DNA from 3 places in the Streptomyces sp. NPDC055254 genome. Region 3 is predicted to be linked to each of the others. Evidence: riboswitches for the same ligand, from Rfam matches in the RefSeq annotation. Region 3 holds a riboswitch; each other region holds the start of a gene.
The links. Region 3 has a riboswitch for cyclic di-AMP ahead of ACWFQ8_RS05505 (LysM peptidoglycan-binding domain-containing M23 family metallopeptidase). Riboswitches for the same ligand answer to the same signal wherever they lie in the genome.

Region 1 (5,000 bases), on a different contig from region 3:
TGCGGGTCTCCCTGGAGGTCCCGGCCTCCCGCCTGCACAAGGCGCTCGGCCTGCTCGCCGAGGCGCTGCGCGCGCCCGCCTTCGACGACGCCGAGGTCGACCGCCTGGTGCGCAACCGCCTCGACGAGATCCCGCACGAGCTGGCCAACCCCCAGCGCCGCGCCGCGATGCAGCTCTCCAAGGAGCTCTTCCCGGCGTCCCTGCGGATGTCCCGGCCGCGCCAGGGCACCGAGGAGACCGTCGCCCGTATCGACGCCTCGGCCGTACGCGCCTTCTACGAGGCCCACGTACGCCCCGCCACGGCCACCGCGGTGATCGTCGGCGACCTGACCGGCATCGATCTGGACGCCGTCCTCGCGGACACCCTCGGCGCCTGGACGGGCAACACCGCCGAGCCCGTCCCCGTACCGCCGGTGACCGCCGACGACACCGGCCGCGTGGTCATCGTGGACCGCCCCGGCGCGGTCCAGACGCAGCTGCTCATCGGCCGGATCGGACCCGATCGGCACGACCGGGTCTGGGCGGCCCAGGTGCTCGGCACCTACTGCCTCGGCGGCACCCTGACCTCCCGTCTGGACAAGGTGCTGCGCGAGGAGAAGGGATACACCTACGGCGTGCGCTCCTTCGGCCAGGTTCTGCGCTCCACGGCCGACGGCAAGGGCGCCTCGATGCTCGCCATCAGCGGCTCGGTGGACACCCCGAACACCGGTCCGGCGCTGGCAGACCTCTGGAAGGTGCTGCGCACCCTCGCAGAGGGCGGCCTGACCGACACCGAACGGGACGTGGCGGTGCAGAACTTGGTGGGCGTGGCCCCGCTGAAGTTCGAGACGGCGTCCTCGGTCGCCGGCACCCTCGCCGACCAGGTCGAGCAGGAGCTGCCGGACGACTACCAGGCGCGGTTGTACGCACAGCTCGCCGAGACCGGCACCGTGGAGGCGACGTCGGCGGTCGTGGCCGCCTTCCCGGCGGACCGGCTGGTCACCGTCCTGGTGGGCGACGCGGCGCAGATCGAGGAGCCCGTGCGGGCTCTCGGGATCGGTGAGGTGAGCGTCGTCTCCAACTGACGCTTGAGGAAAGGGGTTCCGGCAGCTTGTCTGCCGGGGCCCCTTTTGTCCGTTTAGTCGCGAGGTTGCTTTTATGGGGTGTGGCGTACGCAACAAAATGGCGTCTCTGTTTGGCGATTGACTGATGATCCGCCTAGCGTCACCCGTGCTGTCCGTCAGTCGTATCCGCCGCATCCGCGGCACCGGGCAGCGATCGCCGAGTCCCCGTCAGGCGCGAGCCTGGGGAGCCGGGGACCCACATCAGTCCCTGGGGTGAATCGGACCGCCTCGCAAGAGGAGGCCCGTAGGAGACCTTCCTGCTCCGAACCCGTCAGCTAACCCGGTAGGCGAGAGGGAAGGAAAGGATCAACCCCTTCATGGCGTTTGGCAGTCGTGCCGCCGGCAAGCACCGCGGTTCCAGCCGTCTGAGCCGCAAGAGCGCCGGGTACGCCGGCATCGCGGCCCTCGCCACCACCGGTGTGGTCGGCTCCCTCGCCGGTCCGGCCTTCGCGGCGGACAGCGGCAACGGAAACTCCTTCCAGGACAACGCGCTGGGCGCCGTCGTCGTCGCCGAGGACCTCGCCGGCGACATCGAGGACCAGGCCGAGTCCCAGCAGCGTGCCGCCGAGCACGCCGCCGCCAAGGCCCGGGCCGAGGCCGACGCCAAGCAGCGTGCCGCCGAGGCCAAGCGCCTCGCCGAGGCCAAGGCGAAGGCCGAGCGCGAGGCCGCCGAGCGTGCGGCCCGCGAGGAGGAGCGCAAGCGCCTCAACACCTTCGTCGCCCCGGTCGACGGCTCGTACGTGAGCACCCAGTACCACGCCGGCGGGGCCATGTGGTCCTCCGGCAGCCACACCGGCATCGACTTCCATGCCGCCTCGGGCTCCAAGGTCCGCGCGGTGGGCGTCGGCACCGTCGTCGAAGCCGGTTGGGGCGGGGCCTACGGCAACAACGTCGTCATCAAGCACAACGACGGCACCTACACCCAGTACGCGCACCTGAACTCGCTGAACGTCTCCGTCGGTCAGCAGGTCACCCCCGGGCAGCAGATCGGCCTGTCGGGCTCCACCGGCAACTCCAGCGGCCCGCACCTGCACTTCGAGGCCCGCAGCGGCGCCGACTACGGCTCGGACATCGACCCGGTCGCGTACCTGCGCTCGCACGGCGTCAGCCTCTGACCCGTACGGCATCGCTTCACCGAGGACCCCGGCTCGTCGAGCCGGGGTCCTTCGCGTCGTACCGGCGGGCAAATGTTTCGTATTTCCGGCCGCTCTCGGAAATTATCGTGTGTTGCAATAGAGTCGCAGCACCCACGAGTATGTCCATGGCGGTGGCAGTCGGAAATAGGGGGAGGTCCGGTTTTGCGTATTCCTGCGCACGCGGTATGCACAGCCATCCGCGACGACATCGTCTCCGGGGTCTTCGAACCGGGCGGCAGGCTGACCGAGGAGGTCCTGGCGCGCCGGTACGGAGTCTCGCGGGTCCCGGTCCGCGAGGCCCTGCGGACCCTGGAGTCCGAGGGGTTCGTGACCACCCGCCGGCACGCCGGCGCCTGCGTGGCCGAGCCGACCGAGCAGGAGGCCGCCGACCTCCTGGAACTGCGGATGCTGCTGGAGCCCCTGGCGGCGGCCCGCGCCGCCCGCCGGCGCACCGAGGCGCACCTGAAGGTGCTGCGGGGGCTGGTCAGGCTGGGGCAGGAGCGGGCCGGGCGGGGCCAGGGGGAGGATCTGCGCTCCCTGGGGGGCTGGTTCCACGAGACGCTCGCCCAGGCCTCGGGCAGCCCCGGCCTGATCGCGCTGCTCACCCAGATGCGGCGCAAGGTCGCCTGGATGTACGCGGTGGAGGCCCCGGTCCGGCCGGTGGACTCCTGGGCGGAGCACGGCGCGATCGTGGACGCGGTGGCGCGCGGGGACGCCGAGCGGGCGCGCGCGCTGGCGGCGATGCACGCCGACCGGGCCGTGGCGGCCCACCGGCCGAGGCCGCGCGCCGCGGTGAGTACTTCGCAACCTGCCGTAAACACGCCGAGCGGCCGGCATTAACAGTGGCCGTATACAAAGGACGGATATACGCGCGCCGTGGCCGTAATGACGGACCGGCGTGAATTCAGGGCTGCATTGAATTCGCCGGCGATGTGCGGCCGCCGGATTCCGGCGCGCAGGATCGGCCGGAATTCCGTAGCAGGAGCAGTGAGTGCCTAGGACCCGCGCGGAGCGGACGGCGCCGGAAACGGCGAAGCCGCACCCCCCGGAGTCCCGGTGGATGCGGCTTCGCGGAACCCGAAGGGTCAGACGGTCTCGGGGAGCTCGTCCAGGCCCTCGGCGACCAGCTTCGCGAGGCGGTCCAGCGCGGCGTCCGCGCCCTCGGCCTCGGACGCGAGGACGATCTCCTCGCCACCCTGGGCGCCCAGGCCCAGAACCGCCAGCATGGAAGCGGCGTTGACGGGGTCGCCACCCGCCTTCGCGATGGTCACCGGGACGCCGGAGGCCGTCGTCGCCCGGACGAAGATCGAGGCGGGACGAGCGTGCAGGCCCTCGGCCCAGCCGACGTTGACGCGGCGCTCTGCCATGGTGATGCCCTTCAGGTTCTTACGGTTGTCTAGACCAGTCTCTCACGACGTCCGGAATGCTCCGACCGGCCTCCGGCCCGGATCTCCCGCCGTTCGGCCTCCCCAGCTTGCACTGGTTCGCGCCTGCCCGCCTCGTGCGCCGCGCGGGCACTGCCCGGCCGGTCGCGGCCGTAAGGTGGGCCCATGACCACCGAGTCGGACCCCGCGTACCCGGCCCACTGGGAAGCCGACGTCGTCCTGCGCGACGGCGGCACCGCCCGGATCAGGCCCATCACCACCGAGGACGCCGGGCGGCTGGTCAGCTTCTACGAACAGGTCTCCGACGAGTCGAAGTACTACCGCTTCTTCGCTCCCTACCCCCGGCTGTCCGACCGCGACGTGCACCGCTTCACGCACCACGACTACGTCGACCGCGTCGGCCTCGCCGCGACCATCGGCGGGGAGTTCATCGGCACCGTCCGCTACGACCGGATCGGCGCCGACGGCCGGCCCGCCACCGGGCCCTCCGACGAGGCCGAGGTCGCCTTCCTCGTCCAGGACGCCCACCAGGGCCGGGGCGTCGCCTCCGCGCTCCTCGAACACATCGGCGCCGTCGCCCGCGAGCGCGGTATCCGCCGGTTCGCGGCCGAGGTGCTGCCCGCCAACACCAAAATGATCAAGGTGTTCACGGACGCCGGGTACGAGCAGAAGCGCAGCTTCGAGGACGGCTCCGTCCACCTCACCCTCGACCTCGAACCCACCGCCGAGTCCCTGGCCGTGCAGCGGGCCCGCGAACAGCGCGCCGAGGCCCGCTCGGTCCAGCGGCTGCTGGCCCCCGGCTCGGTGGCGGTGGTCGGCGTGAGCCGCTCCGGCGCGGGCGTGGGCGCGGCAGCCCTGCGCAACCTGCGGGACAGCGGCTTCCACGGCCACCTCTACGCCGTGAACGAGGCCGTGACGCGCGACCTGCTCGACGGCGTACGGGCCTACCCCAGCCTCGACGCCGTCGGCGCCCCCGTCGACCTCGCGGTGATCGCGGTCCCCGCGGACCGGGTGCCCGAGGCGGTGGCGGCCTGCGGCGAGCACGGGGTGCAGGGCCTCGTGGTGCTGTCCGCCGGATACGGCGAGAGCGGCCAGGCCGGACTCGCCCGCCAGCGCGAACTGGTGCGGCAGGTGCGCTCGTACGGGATGCGGCTGATCGGACCGAACGCCTACGGGGTGATCAACACCGGTCCGGAGGTGGAACTCAACGCCTCGCTGACGCCCGCGCCGATGCCCCTGCGCGGCCGGATCGGGCTGTTCACGCAGTCCGGGGCGATCGGCATCGCGCTCCTGTCGGCCCTGCTGCGGCGCGGCGAGGGACTGTCGTCCTTCGTCTCCGCGGGCAACCGCGCCGACGTCTCCGGCAACGACATCCT
Region 2 (5,000 bases), on a different contig from region 3:
CGATCCCTACCCGGCCTACGCCTGGCTGCGCGAGCACTCCCCGGTGCACCGCACCGTGCTCCCCAGCGGTGTGGAGGCCTGGCTGGTCACCCGGTACGCCGACGCCCGCCAAGCCCTCGCCGACCAGCGGCTCAGCAAGAACCCGGCGCACCACGCGGAGCCCGCGCACGCCAAGGGCAAGACGGGGATCCCCGGGGAGCGCAAGGCGGAGCTGATGACGCACCTGCTCAACATCGACCCGCCGGACCACACGCGGCTGCGGCGGCTGGTGTCGAAGGCGTTCACCCCGCGCCGGGTCGCCGAGTTCACGCCGAGGGTGCAGGAGCTCACCGACCACTTGATCGACACGATCGTCGAGCGGGTCCGCGCCGAGGCGGGGGCCGGGGGCCGGGGGGAGGCGGACCTCATCCACGAGTTCGCCTTTCCACTCCCCATCTACGCCATCTGCGAGATGCTCGGCGTACCGCGCGAGGACCAGGACGACTTCCGCGACTGGGCCGGGATGATGATCCGCCACGGCGGCGGCCCGCGCGGGGGAGTGGCCCGCTCGGTGAAGCAGATGCGCGCCTATCTCGGCGAGCTCATCCATCGCAAAAGGGATGATCTGGGCAATGATCTGATCTCGGACCTGATCCGCGCGAGCGACCACGGCGACCACCTGACGGAGGCCGAGGCCACGGCGATGGCCTTCATCCTCCTCTTCGCCGGCTTCGAGACGACCGTGAACCTCATCGGGAACGGCGTCCACTCCCTCTTCATGAACCCGGACCAGCGCGAGCGGCTGCAGGGCTCCCTGGCGGCCGGCGAGCGCGGCCTGCTGGAGACGGGGGTCGAGGAACTCCTGCGCTACGACGGCCCGGTGGAGCTGGCGACGTGGCGGTTCGCCACGCGGCAACTCACCCTGGGCGGCGAGGAGATCGCGGCCGGCGATCCGGTCCTGGTCGTCCTCGCGGCCGCCGACCGGGACCCCGAGCGGTTCGCCGAACCGGACACCTTGGACCTGTCCCGGACGGACAACCAGCACCTCGGGTACGGCCACGGCATCCACTACTGCCTGGGCGCGCCGCTGGCCCGGCTGGAGGGGCAGACGGCGCTCGCCACGCTCCTGGCGCGCCTGCCGGACCTGGAGCTCGCCGTCGACCCGTCCGAACTGCGCTGGCGCGGGGGGCTCATCATGCGCGGACTGCGTACGCTCCCGGTCCGTTTCACGCTGCCGGAGCAGGGTGAAACCGGCTGACTTGAAGTCAGTTTCCGTCGAAACTTGTGACAAACGTTCGAGGCCCGCTAGGTTCTGCCGTTACCCCGCCGTTATGCGAAAGGTGAACCTTCATGCGTTCCGGGAACGGCCGCCACAGACGCCCCCGCCAGGTACCCGCCCTGGTCGTCACCGCCGGAGTCACCGGCTCCGCACTGGCCCTGCCGCTGCTCGCGGCGACCAGCGCCTCCGCCGCCGACACCTCCACATGGGACAAGGTCGCCGAATGTGAGAGCGGCGGCGCGTGGAGCGCCAACAGCGGCAGCGGCGCGTACGGCGGGCTCCAGTTCACCCAGGACCAGTGGCGCAACGCCGGTGGGCTGGACTTCGCCGAGCGGCCCGACCTCGCGAGCCGGTCCCAGCAGATCGCCGTGGCCGAGCGGGTGCTCGCCGCGCAGGGACCGCAGGCGTGGTCGCTGTGCGCCTCCTCGGCCGGACTGGTGCAGCAGGGCCCCGCGGCGGAGGTCGACCCCGGCCTGCCGGGCGAGGCCAAGCCGGTGCGCCCCACGCCGTCCCGGCCGGACGACGCGGTGCCGACCACCGGGACCGGTACGCGCCCCACGGACTTCGGGGCGCCGACCCCGGCCCCGGCCGAGAGCCCGTCGCCGACCGCCCCGGAAGGCCCGCTGGCGCCCTCCTTCGGACTGCCCGTCATGCCGGCGCCGGACGACCCGACCACGGCTCCGGTGCAGCCCGCGGACCCGACCGCCCCGGTGCTCCCGGGTGGACCGGGCGCGACCCCGGTGGACCCGACGGCGCCCACCACCCCGCCGGTCACCCCGCCCGCGACCGACCCGACGGCGCCGGCCGCCCCCGGCGCCCCGAGCGCCCCGGGCTCCCCGAGCGCCCCGGCCTCCCCCAGCGCTCCGGCCTCCCCGTCCGCCCCGACGGAGCCGACGGAGCCGACGGCCCAGCTCGCGGGTCCGGCGGCGGGCCTCGGCAAGCACCGCGGCGCGCCCGCCGTCGAGACGCCCGTCACGACGGGCGCCGCGTCGGACCCCACGTACACGGTGAGGGCCGGCGACAGCCTGGCCACCATCGCGGACGCCAACGGCCTCAAGGGGGGCTGGAACGCGCTCTACGAGGCCAACGAGCAGGTCATCGGCGAGGACGCGGACCTCATCAAGCCCGGCCAGAATCTGGATCTAAGCGCGAAATAGGGGCACTTCGGGCACCCGGTACGTGCTGATTGTCGGCTTTCTGTAAGTGAGACATGCGTCTCTTCCGGTCAACTGGCGTGTCCGGCCCCGGGGCTTCCGCAAACCCCGTCCTCACCTGCGCAAACGCGTTCGGGAAGGACGCAAGTAGGCCCGTTTCTCCCCGATGTCGCTCGTTGAACATCGGGGAGAGACCTGTCTACCTTCTGAATCGCTCGCCACCGCGGGCTCCTTCGACCGCATCGCCGAATCCTGCCGGCGGACGGAGGGAACAGTCGTCGCGTCAAGCGCCGAAGGCAGGAGCGGGGGAACCAAGGTAAGTGCCGGGAGCGGCCGTTGAGAGACGGTCACGCCACCGGCTGGGGGTTAAGACGTGCGACCCGATCGCACGGCCGGGCAACTCATCCGCCCGAACCCGACAGCTCACCTCGCAGGCGTCGGTGAGGAGAACTCCATGCTGCTTTCCGGCAAGGGCAAGCACCGCCGCGCCAACAAGGCCGCCCGTATCGTCACGCTCGCCGGCGTCGCCGGTGTCGCCGTCGCCGCACCCCTGATGGCCGCCGGCACCGCCACCGCCGCCACCGCCTCCGAGTGGGACCGCGTCGCGCAGTGCGAGTCCGGTGGCAACTGGGCCATCAACACGGGCAACGGCTACTACGGTGGCCTCCAGTTCTCGTCCTCCACCTGGGCCGCCTTCGGTGGCAAGGCGTACGCCGCGCAGGCCAACCAGGCCTCCAAGTCGCAGCAGATAGCCGTCGCCGAGAAGGTCCTCAAGGGCCAGGGCAAGGGCGCCTGGCCGCACTGCGGCAAGGGCCTGTCGAACTCCTCCTCCGCGGGCGGCTCCACCGAGACCCCGGCCAAGCCGAAGGCCGAGTCGAAGAAGGCCGAGTCGAAGAAGACCGAGTCGAAGAAGGTCGAGCAGAAGGCCGCGCCCAAGCAGGAGACCAAGCGCGCCGAGGCCCCCACCACCCGCTCCGAGCGCCCCGCCGCCGCGGCCCCGAAGACCGGCAACGGTTCGTACGAGGTCAAGGCCGGCGACACGCTGGGCACCATCGCCGAGGTCAACGGCGTCACGGGCGGCTGGGAGAAGCTCTTCGAGCTGAACAAGGACATCGTCTCGGACGCCGATCTGATCTTCCCGGGTCAGAAGCTGAAGCTCAGCTGAACACCGCGGCAACAGCCGCAGCCGTGAGCACACGGCAGGTCCGTCCCCACCGCCCGGCGCGCGTCCCCTCACGCGCCGGGCGGTGGCATGCGCACCGTCAGGACCCCGAAAAACAGAGCCTTATGTCCTAAAAAGCGGGTATTCGGGCCCTTTTTCGTCCCAGGACCCGGGCGGTCGGCGGGCCCAGTGCCCGGAGCCGGTTAGGCTCTAAGCGGCAGGGCCGTCCCACGGCCCGACACGCCACCGCACACCCAGCGTCACATCCCAGAAGGAGATGCTCGTGCCGTCCATCGACGTCGTCGTAGCCCGGGAAATCCTGGACTCCCGAGGCAACCCCACGGTCGAGGTCGAGGTGGGCCTCGACGATGGCAGCACCGGCCGTGCTGCAGTCCCGTCCGGCGCCTCCACCGGTGCATTCGAGGCCATCGAGCTCCGTGACGGTGACCCCAACCGTTACTTCGGCAAGGGTGTCGAGAAGGCCGTCCTCGCCGTCATCGAGCAGATCGGCCCGGAGCTCGTCGGCTACGACGCCACCGAGCAGCGCCTGATCGACCAGGCCATGTTCGACCTGGACGCCACCGACAACAAGGGCTCGCTCGGCGCCAACGCCATCCTCGGCGTGTCCCTCGCCGTCGCGCACGCCGCGTCCGAGGCCTCCGACCTCCCGCTGTTCCGCTACCTCGGCGGCCCGAACGCGCACCTGCTGCCCGTTCCGATGATGAACATCCTCAACGGCGGGTCGCACGCCGACTCCAACGTGGACATCCAGGAGTTCATGATCGCCCCGATCGGCGCGGAGTCCTTCTCCGAGGCGCTGCGCTGGGGTGCCGAGGTCTACCACACCCTCAAGAAGGTCCTGCACACCAAGGGCCTCTCCACCGGCCTGGGCGACGAGGGCGGCTTCGCCCCGAACCTGGAGTCCAACCGCGCCGCGCTCGACCTCATCGTCGAGGCCATCAAGCAGGCCGGCTACACCCCGGGCAAGGACATCGCGCTCGCGCTCGACGTCGCCGCGTCCGAGTTCTACAAGGACGGCAAGTACGAGTTCGAGGGCCAGTCCCGCTCGGCCGCCGAGATGACCGAGTACTACGAGGAGCTCGTCTCCGCGTACCCGATGGTCTCCATCGAGGACCCGCTGTACGAGGACGACTGGGCCGGCTGGAAGACCCTCACCGACCGCCTGGGCGCCAAGGTCCAGATCGTCGGCGACGACCTCTTCGTCACCAACCCGGAGCGCCTGGCCCGCGGTATCGAGGAGGGCTCCGCCAACGCCCTGCTCGTGAAGGTGAACCAGATCGGTTCCCTCACCGAGACCCTCGACGCCGTCGAGATGGCCCAGCGCAACGGCTTCAAGTGCATGATGTCCCACCGCTCCGGTGAGACCGAGGACGTCACCATCGCCGACCTCGCCGTCGCCGTGAAC
Region 3 (5,000 bases):
GCTGGAACCGCTGTACGCCTGCAACCTGGCCTGCGAGGGGTGCGGGAAGATCCAGCACCCGGCGGGGGTGCTCAAGCAGCGCATGCCCGTCGCCCAGGCGGTCGGCGCCGTGCTGGAGTCGGGCGCTCCGATGGTGTCCATCGCCGGCGGGGAGCCCCTGATGCACCCGCAGATCCACGAGATCGTCAGACAACTGGTGGCGAAGCGGAAATACGTGTTCCTCTGCACCAACGCGATGCTGCTGCGCAAGAAGATCGAGAAGTTCACCCCGTCCCCCTACTTCGCCTTCGCCGTCCACATCGACGGGCTGCGCGAGCGCCACGACGAGTCCGTGGCCAAGGAGGGCGTCTTCGACGAGGCGGTCGCGGCCATCAAGGAGGCGAAGAGGCGCGGATTCCGGGTGACGACGAACTCCACCTTCTTCAACACCGACACACCCCAGACGATCATCGAGGTGCTCGACTACCTCAATGACGACCTCCAGGTGGACGAGATGATGATCTCGCCCGCCTACGCCTACGAGAAGGCTCCCGACCAGGAGCACTTCCTGGGAGTCGAACAGACCCGCGCACTCTTCAAGAAGGCCTTCGCCGGCGGCAACCGGCGGCGCTGGCGGCTCAACCACTCTCCCCTCTTCCTGGACTTCCTGGAAGGGAAGGCCGATTTCCCCTGCACGGCCTGGGCGATCCCGAATTACTCCCTCTTCGGCTGGCAGCGCCCCTGCTATCTGATGAGCGACGGCTACGTCCCGACGTACCGGGAACTCATCCACGACACCGACTGGAGCAAGTACGGCCGCGGCAAGGACCCGCGCTGCGCGAACTGCATGGCGCACTGCGGCTACGAGCCCACCGCCGTCCTCGCCACCATGGGCTCCCTCAAGGAGTCCCTCCGGGCGGCCCGCGAGACGATCGGCGGCAACCGGAGCGCTCGGGCATGACGCCGCCACCGGGAGGGAAGACGGAGGGAGGCCGGGGCGGGGGCTTCGACCTCGGCGCCCTGCTGGCCGCGCGCGGCGGGGAGCGGTACGAGCTGCACGCCCGCCACCTCAACCACCAGCTGCCCCGGATGCTGCGCACCATCGGCTTCGACAAGGTCTACGAACGGGCCGAGGGCGCGCACTTCTGGGACGACGAGGGCAACGACTACCTCGACATGCTGGCCGGCTTCGGAGTGATGGGCCTGGGCCGCCACCACCCGGTGGTCCGCCGGGCCCTGCACGAGGTCCTGGACGCCCAGCTCGCCGACCTCACCCGCTTCGACTGCCAGCCGCTGCCCGGGCTGCTGGCGGAGAAGCTGCTGTCGTACAGCCCCCACCTGGACCGGGTCTTCTTCGGCAACAGCGGCACCGAGGCCGTGGAGACGGCCCTGAAGTTCGCCCGGTACGCCACCGGCCGGCCCAGGGTGCTCTACTGCGACCACGCCTTCCACGGGCTCACCGCCGGCTCGCTCTCGGTGAACGGGGAGAGCGGCTTCCGGGACGGCTTCGCACCGCTGCTCCCCGACACGGCGATCGCCCTCGGGGACCTGGCCGCCCTGGAGCGGGAGCTCGCGCGCGGGGACGTGGCCGCCCTCGTGGTGGAGCCGATCCAGGGCAAGGGCGTCCTCGCGGCGCCGCCCGGATTCCTGCGCGCGGCCCAGGAACTCCTGCACCGGCACAAGGCGCTGCTGATCGCGGACGAGGTGCAGACCGGCCTGGGACGCACCGGTGACTTCTACGCGTACCAGAACGAACCGGGCGTGGAGCCGGACCTGGTCTGCGTCGCCAAGGCACTGTCCGGCGGCTACGTGCCGGTCGGCGCGACCCTGGGCAAGGACTGGATCTTCAAGAAGGTGTACTCGTCCATGGACCGGGTGCTGGTGCACTCCGCGAGCTTCGGGTCCAACGCGCAGGCGATGGCGGCCGGGCTCGCGGTCCTGTCCGTGATGGAGGACGAGGAGGTCGTGGCCAACGCCCGGGCGATGGGCGACCTGCTGCGCGGGCGGCTCGCGGCGATGGTCGACGAGTACGAGCTGCTGCACGAGGTGCGCGGGCGCGGGCTGATGATCGGCATCGAGTTCGGCCGGCCGTCCTCCCTGGGGCTGCGCAGCCGCTGGACCGTGCTCCAGGCGGCCCGCACGGGGCTCTTCGCGCAGATGGTCGTGGTGCCCCTGCTGCAGAAGCACCGGATCCTCACGCAGGTCTCCGGGGACCACCTGGAAGTGATCAAACTGATTCCGCCGCTGATCGTCGACGACCAGGACGTCGACCGGTTCGTCGGGGCCTTCCGGGCGGTCATGGACGAGGCGCACGCCGGCTCGGGGCTGATGTGGGACTTCGGCCGGACGCTGGTGAAGCAGGCGGTGGGCAACCGCTGACGTCCGGCCGGGCCCGGGACCGCGGGCCCCTACGCCAGCAGTCGCTCGCGGAGCCGCGCGAGGGTCTCGGGCGTCAGCCCGAGACCCTCCGCCAGATAGCGCTCGACTGAGCCCCACTGCTCGTCGATGGTCTCGAAAGCGGCGTTCAGGTACTCGGCGCGAGCGTCGAAGAGCGGGGCGAGCAGCTCCATCACCTCGGGGGAGCGGTCCTCGGGGGCGCCGCCGCCCCGGCGTATCCGGTAGCGGCGGTGCGGGGCGTTCGACTCCAGGTAGTCCGCGACGATCGCGTCGCGTTCGACGCCCAGCGCGAGGAGGGTGACGGCGATGGACAGCCCAGCCCGGTCCTTGCCCGCCGCGCAGTGCATCAGGGCCGGGACGCTGTCCTCCGCGAGCGCGTGCACCACCCGGCTGTGCTCGGCGGTGCGGTGCCTGATCATCTGGCGGTAGGAGTTCGCCATCCGGGCCGCGGCCTTTCCGTCGCCGAGGACGGAGCGGAGCTGTTCGAGGTCGCCCTCGCGGACCATCTTCCAGAACTCCCGGCCGTCCGCGGGGTCCGAGAGCGGGATGTTGACGTTCCGTACGCCGGGCAGCTCGATGTCGGCGCCCTCCAGGGAGTGGTCGGCGTTGTTGCGGAAGTCGAAGACGGTGTGGAGGCCGAGCGAGGCGAGGAATTCTGCATCGGTATCGGTGGCATGTGCCAGATGTCCGCTTCGAAACAGTCGTCCCGGCCTGACCCTTCGCCCGTCCACGGTCGGCAACCCGCCCACATCGCGGAAATTGCGCACACCGGACAACTCCGGCTCGGGCTGCGGCTGTGCGGGCGGCGCCAGGGGTATCTGCTGGGTCACGGGAACTCCTCCACTGCGTCGTGGCGTGTCCGAATTGGGCTACTTGGCACTAACTTGCCGTAGACGGAGGCCAGATCGCGCGCCTCCCCGTGAGCCAGATCATACGGTGACCGTGCGTGCCTGATCGCGGAAGGCGAATGGCCCAGCCAGGGCGGTTGTTGGCGGGGTGGAATGGACAGAGGGTGACCGGAATTCCGTCGATCCCTCACCCCTGTGAATCCGTCCGGGAATTCATGGCTTGTTACCTGCGGTCGGACTCGATTACCTTCGCGATCGATCCGGGTGGACCGCCTAATCCTGCCGCCTCCCGGAAACCGCACCCGACTATTCATCGCGCGCGGCAGGAGCGGGGGACCCAGGTAAGCCGCTGTTCCGGATCTCCGTATCCGGACAGCTCGGGGTGAAGCCGTACATGTCTCGCACATGGACGGCCGGACATCTCCAGTCCGAACCCGACAGCTCACCTCGTAGGCGACGGAGAGGAATTCGCCATGCCTGCAAAGGGTAAGCACCGCCGTCCCAAGTCCCTCTCGATATCGCGCGGTTTCGCCGCCGCCGGTACCGGTGGCGCAGCCCTCGCGCTGCCGCTGATGGGTGCCGCCGGCGCCCAGGCGGCCGGCGCGCCGGCCGCGGTCCCCGCGGTGGCCCCCGCCGCGGCGCCGCAGCTCCAGACCCAGGCGCCGGTGTCGCTTCAGGCGGCGCCCGCGACGGCGCAGGCCGCCCCGGCCGTGTACACGGTCGTGCCGGGCGACTACCTCTCCAAGATCGCGGCCGAGCGGCAGCTGTCCGGCGGCTGGGAGCGGCTGTACGCCGACAACCGCGAGGCCGTCGGCTCCGACCCGTCGCTGATCCATCCCGGCCTCAAGCTCACGCTCGGCGCTGCGGGCAAGGCCGCCCCGACGCAGGCCGCCCCGGCCCCGGCGCCCGCCGAGAAGTCCTCCCAGAAGGCCCCGGCGGCCGGCAAGGGTTCCGCGACCGAGCAGGACGAGCCCGCCGCGGCTCCCGTCCGCAAGCCGCAGTCGCAGCCGAAGCAGCAGTCGCAGGGCGCCGGCACCTCCACCGGTTCCGCGGCGGGCTCGAACACCGTCGCCGCGGGCGGCTTCGTGGCTCCCGTCAGCGGCGGGGTCTCCACCCAGTACCGGGTCGCGGGTGCCATGTGGTCCTCCGGCTACCACACCGGGCTCGACTTCATGGCGAGCTCCGGCACCACCGTCAAGGCCGTCGGCGCGGGCACCGTGGTCTCCGCCGGCTGGAGCGGTTCGTACGGCAACGAGGTCGTCATCCGGCACGAGGACGGCAAGTACTCCCAGTACGCCCACCTGTCCTCGCTGTCCGTCTCGTCCGGCCAGAGCGTCACCGCCGGCCAGCGCATCGGCCTCTCCGGCTCCACGGGCAACTCGACCGGTCCGCACCTGCACTTCGAGATCCGCACGGGCCCGTCCTACGGCTCGGACATCAACCCGCTGAGCTACCTCCGCTCGAAGGGTGTGACCATCTGACGGCACCCGCCGTCCGGCACCGACACGCGTGAGGCCGGGACCCGAGGGGGGTCCCGGCCTCACGCGCACGTATTCCTCGTCCCCGGGTGGTACAGATCACGGTCCGTCAACCCCTCAATACGTTGGCGTAGGTCGTGCGCGAGAGTGAAGGATGGGCTCTCGTGGCAGCGACGACGACGACACTCAAGACCATCGGCTCGTACGCGGCGATCGGGGACAGCTTCACCGAGGGTGTGGGGGACCCGGGACCGGGGGGCACCTATCTCGGCTGGGCGGACCGGTTCGCCGTCCTTCT

Region 1: linked by a shared signal. The riboswitch ahead of ACWFQ8_RS08215 (M23 family metallopeptidase) and the one ahead of ACWFQ8_RS05505 (LysM peptidoglycan-binding domain-containing M23 family metallopeptidase) in region 3 are both predicted to bind cyclic di-AMP.
Region 2: linked by a shared signal. The riboswitch ahead of ACWFQ8_RS18995 (transglycosylase family protein) and the one ahead of ACWFQ8_RS05505 (LysM peptidoglycan-binding domain-containing M23 family metallopeptidase) in region 3 are both predicted to bind cyclic di-AMP.

What each region holds. Positions count from the first base shown of each region.
Region 1 covers NZ_JBSGQV010000005.1:287,997-292,996, reverse strand. The annotation lists gene ACWFQ8_RS08220 (M16 family metallopeptidase) at 1-1,064, shown strand, start outside; cyclic di-AMP (ydaO/yuaA leader) riboswitch at 1,249-1,408, shown strand; gene ACWFQ8_RS08215 (M23 family metallopeptidase) at 1,421-2,218, shown strand; gene ACWFQ8_RS08210 (GntR family transcriptional regulator) at 2,402-3,079, shown strand; gene ACWFQ8_RS08205 (HPr family phosphocarrier protein) at 3,325-3,606, opposite strand; gene ACWFQ8_RS08200 (bifunctional acetate--CoA ligase family protein/GNAT family N-acetyltransferase) at 3,790-5,000, shown strand, end outside.
Region 2 covers NZ_JBSGQV010000018.1:52,064-57,063, forward strand. The annotation lists gene ACWFQ8_RS18985 (cytochrome P450 family protein) at 1-1,237, shown strand, start outside; gene ACWFQ8_RS18990 (transglycosylase family protein) at 1,330-2,415, shown strand; cyclic di-AMP (ydaO/yuaA leader) riboswitch at 2,691-2,864, shown strand; gene ACWFQ8_RS18995 (transglycosylase family protein) at 2,867-3,577, shown strand; gene eno (phosphopyruvate hydratase) at 3,852-5,000, shown strand, end outside.
Region 3 covers NZ_JBSGQV010000003.1:329,924-334,923, forward strand. The annotation lists gene hpnH (adenosyl-hopene transferase HpnH) at 1-940, shown strand, start outside; gene ACWFQ8_RS05495 (aspartate aminotransferase family protein) at 937-2,358, shown strand; gene ACWFQ8_RS05500 (tyrosine-protein phosphatase) at 2,388-3,206, opposite strand; cyclic di-AMP (ydaO/yuaA leader) riboswitch at 3,518-3,695, shown strand; gene ACWFQ8_RS05505 (LysM peptidoglycan-binding domain-containing M23 family metallopeptidase) at 3,698-4,705, shown strand; gene ACWFQ8_RS05510 (SGNH/GDSL hydrolase family protein) at 4,867-5,000, shown strand, end outside.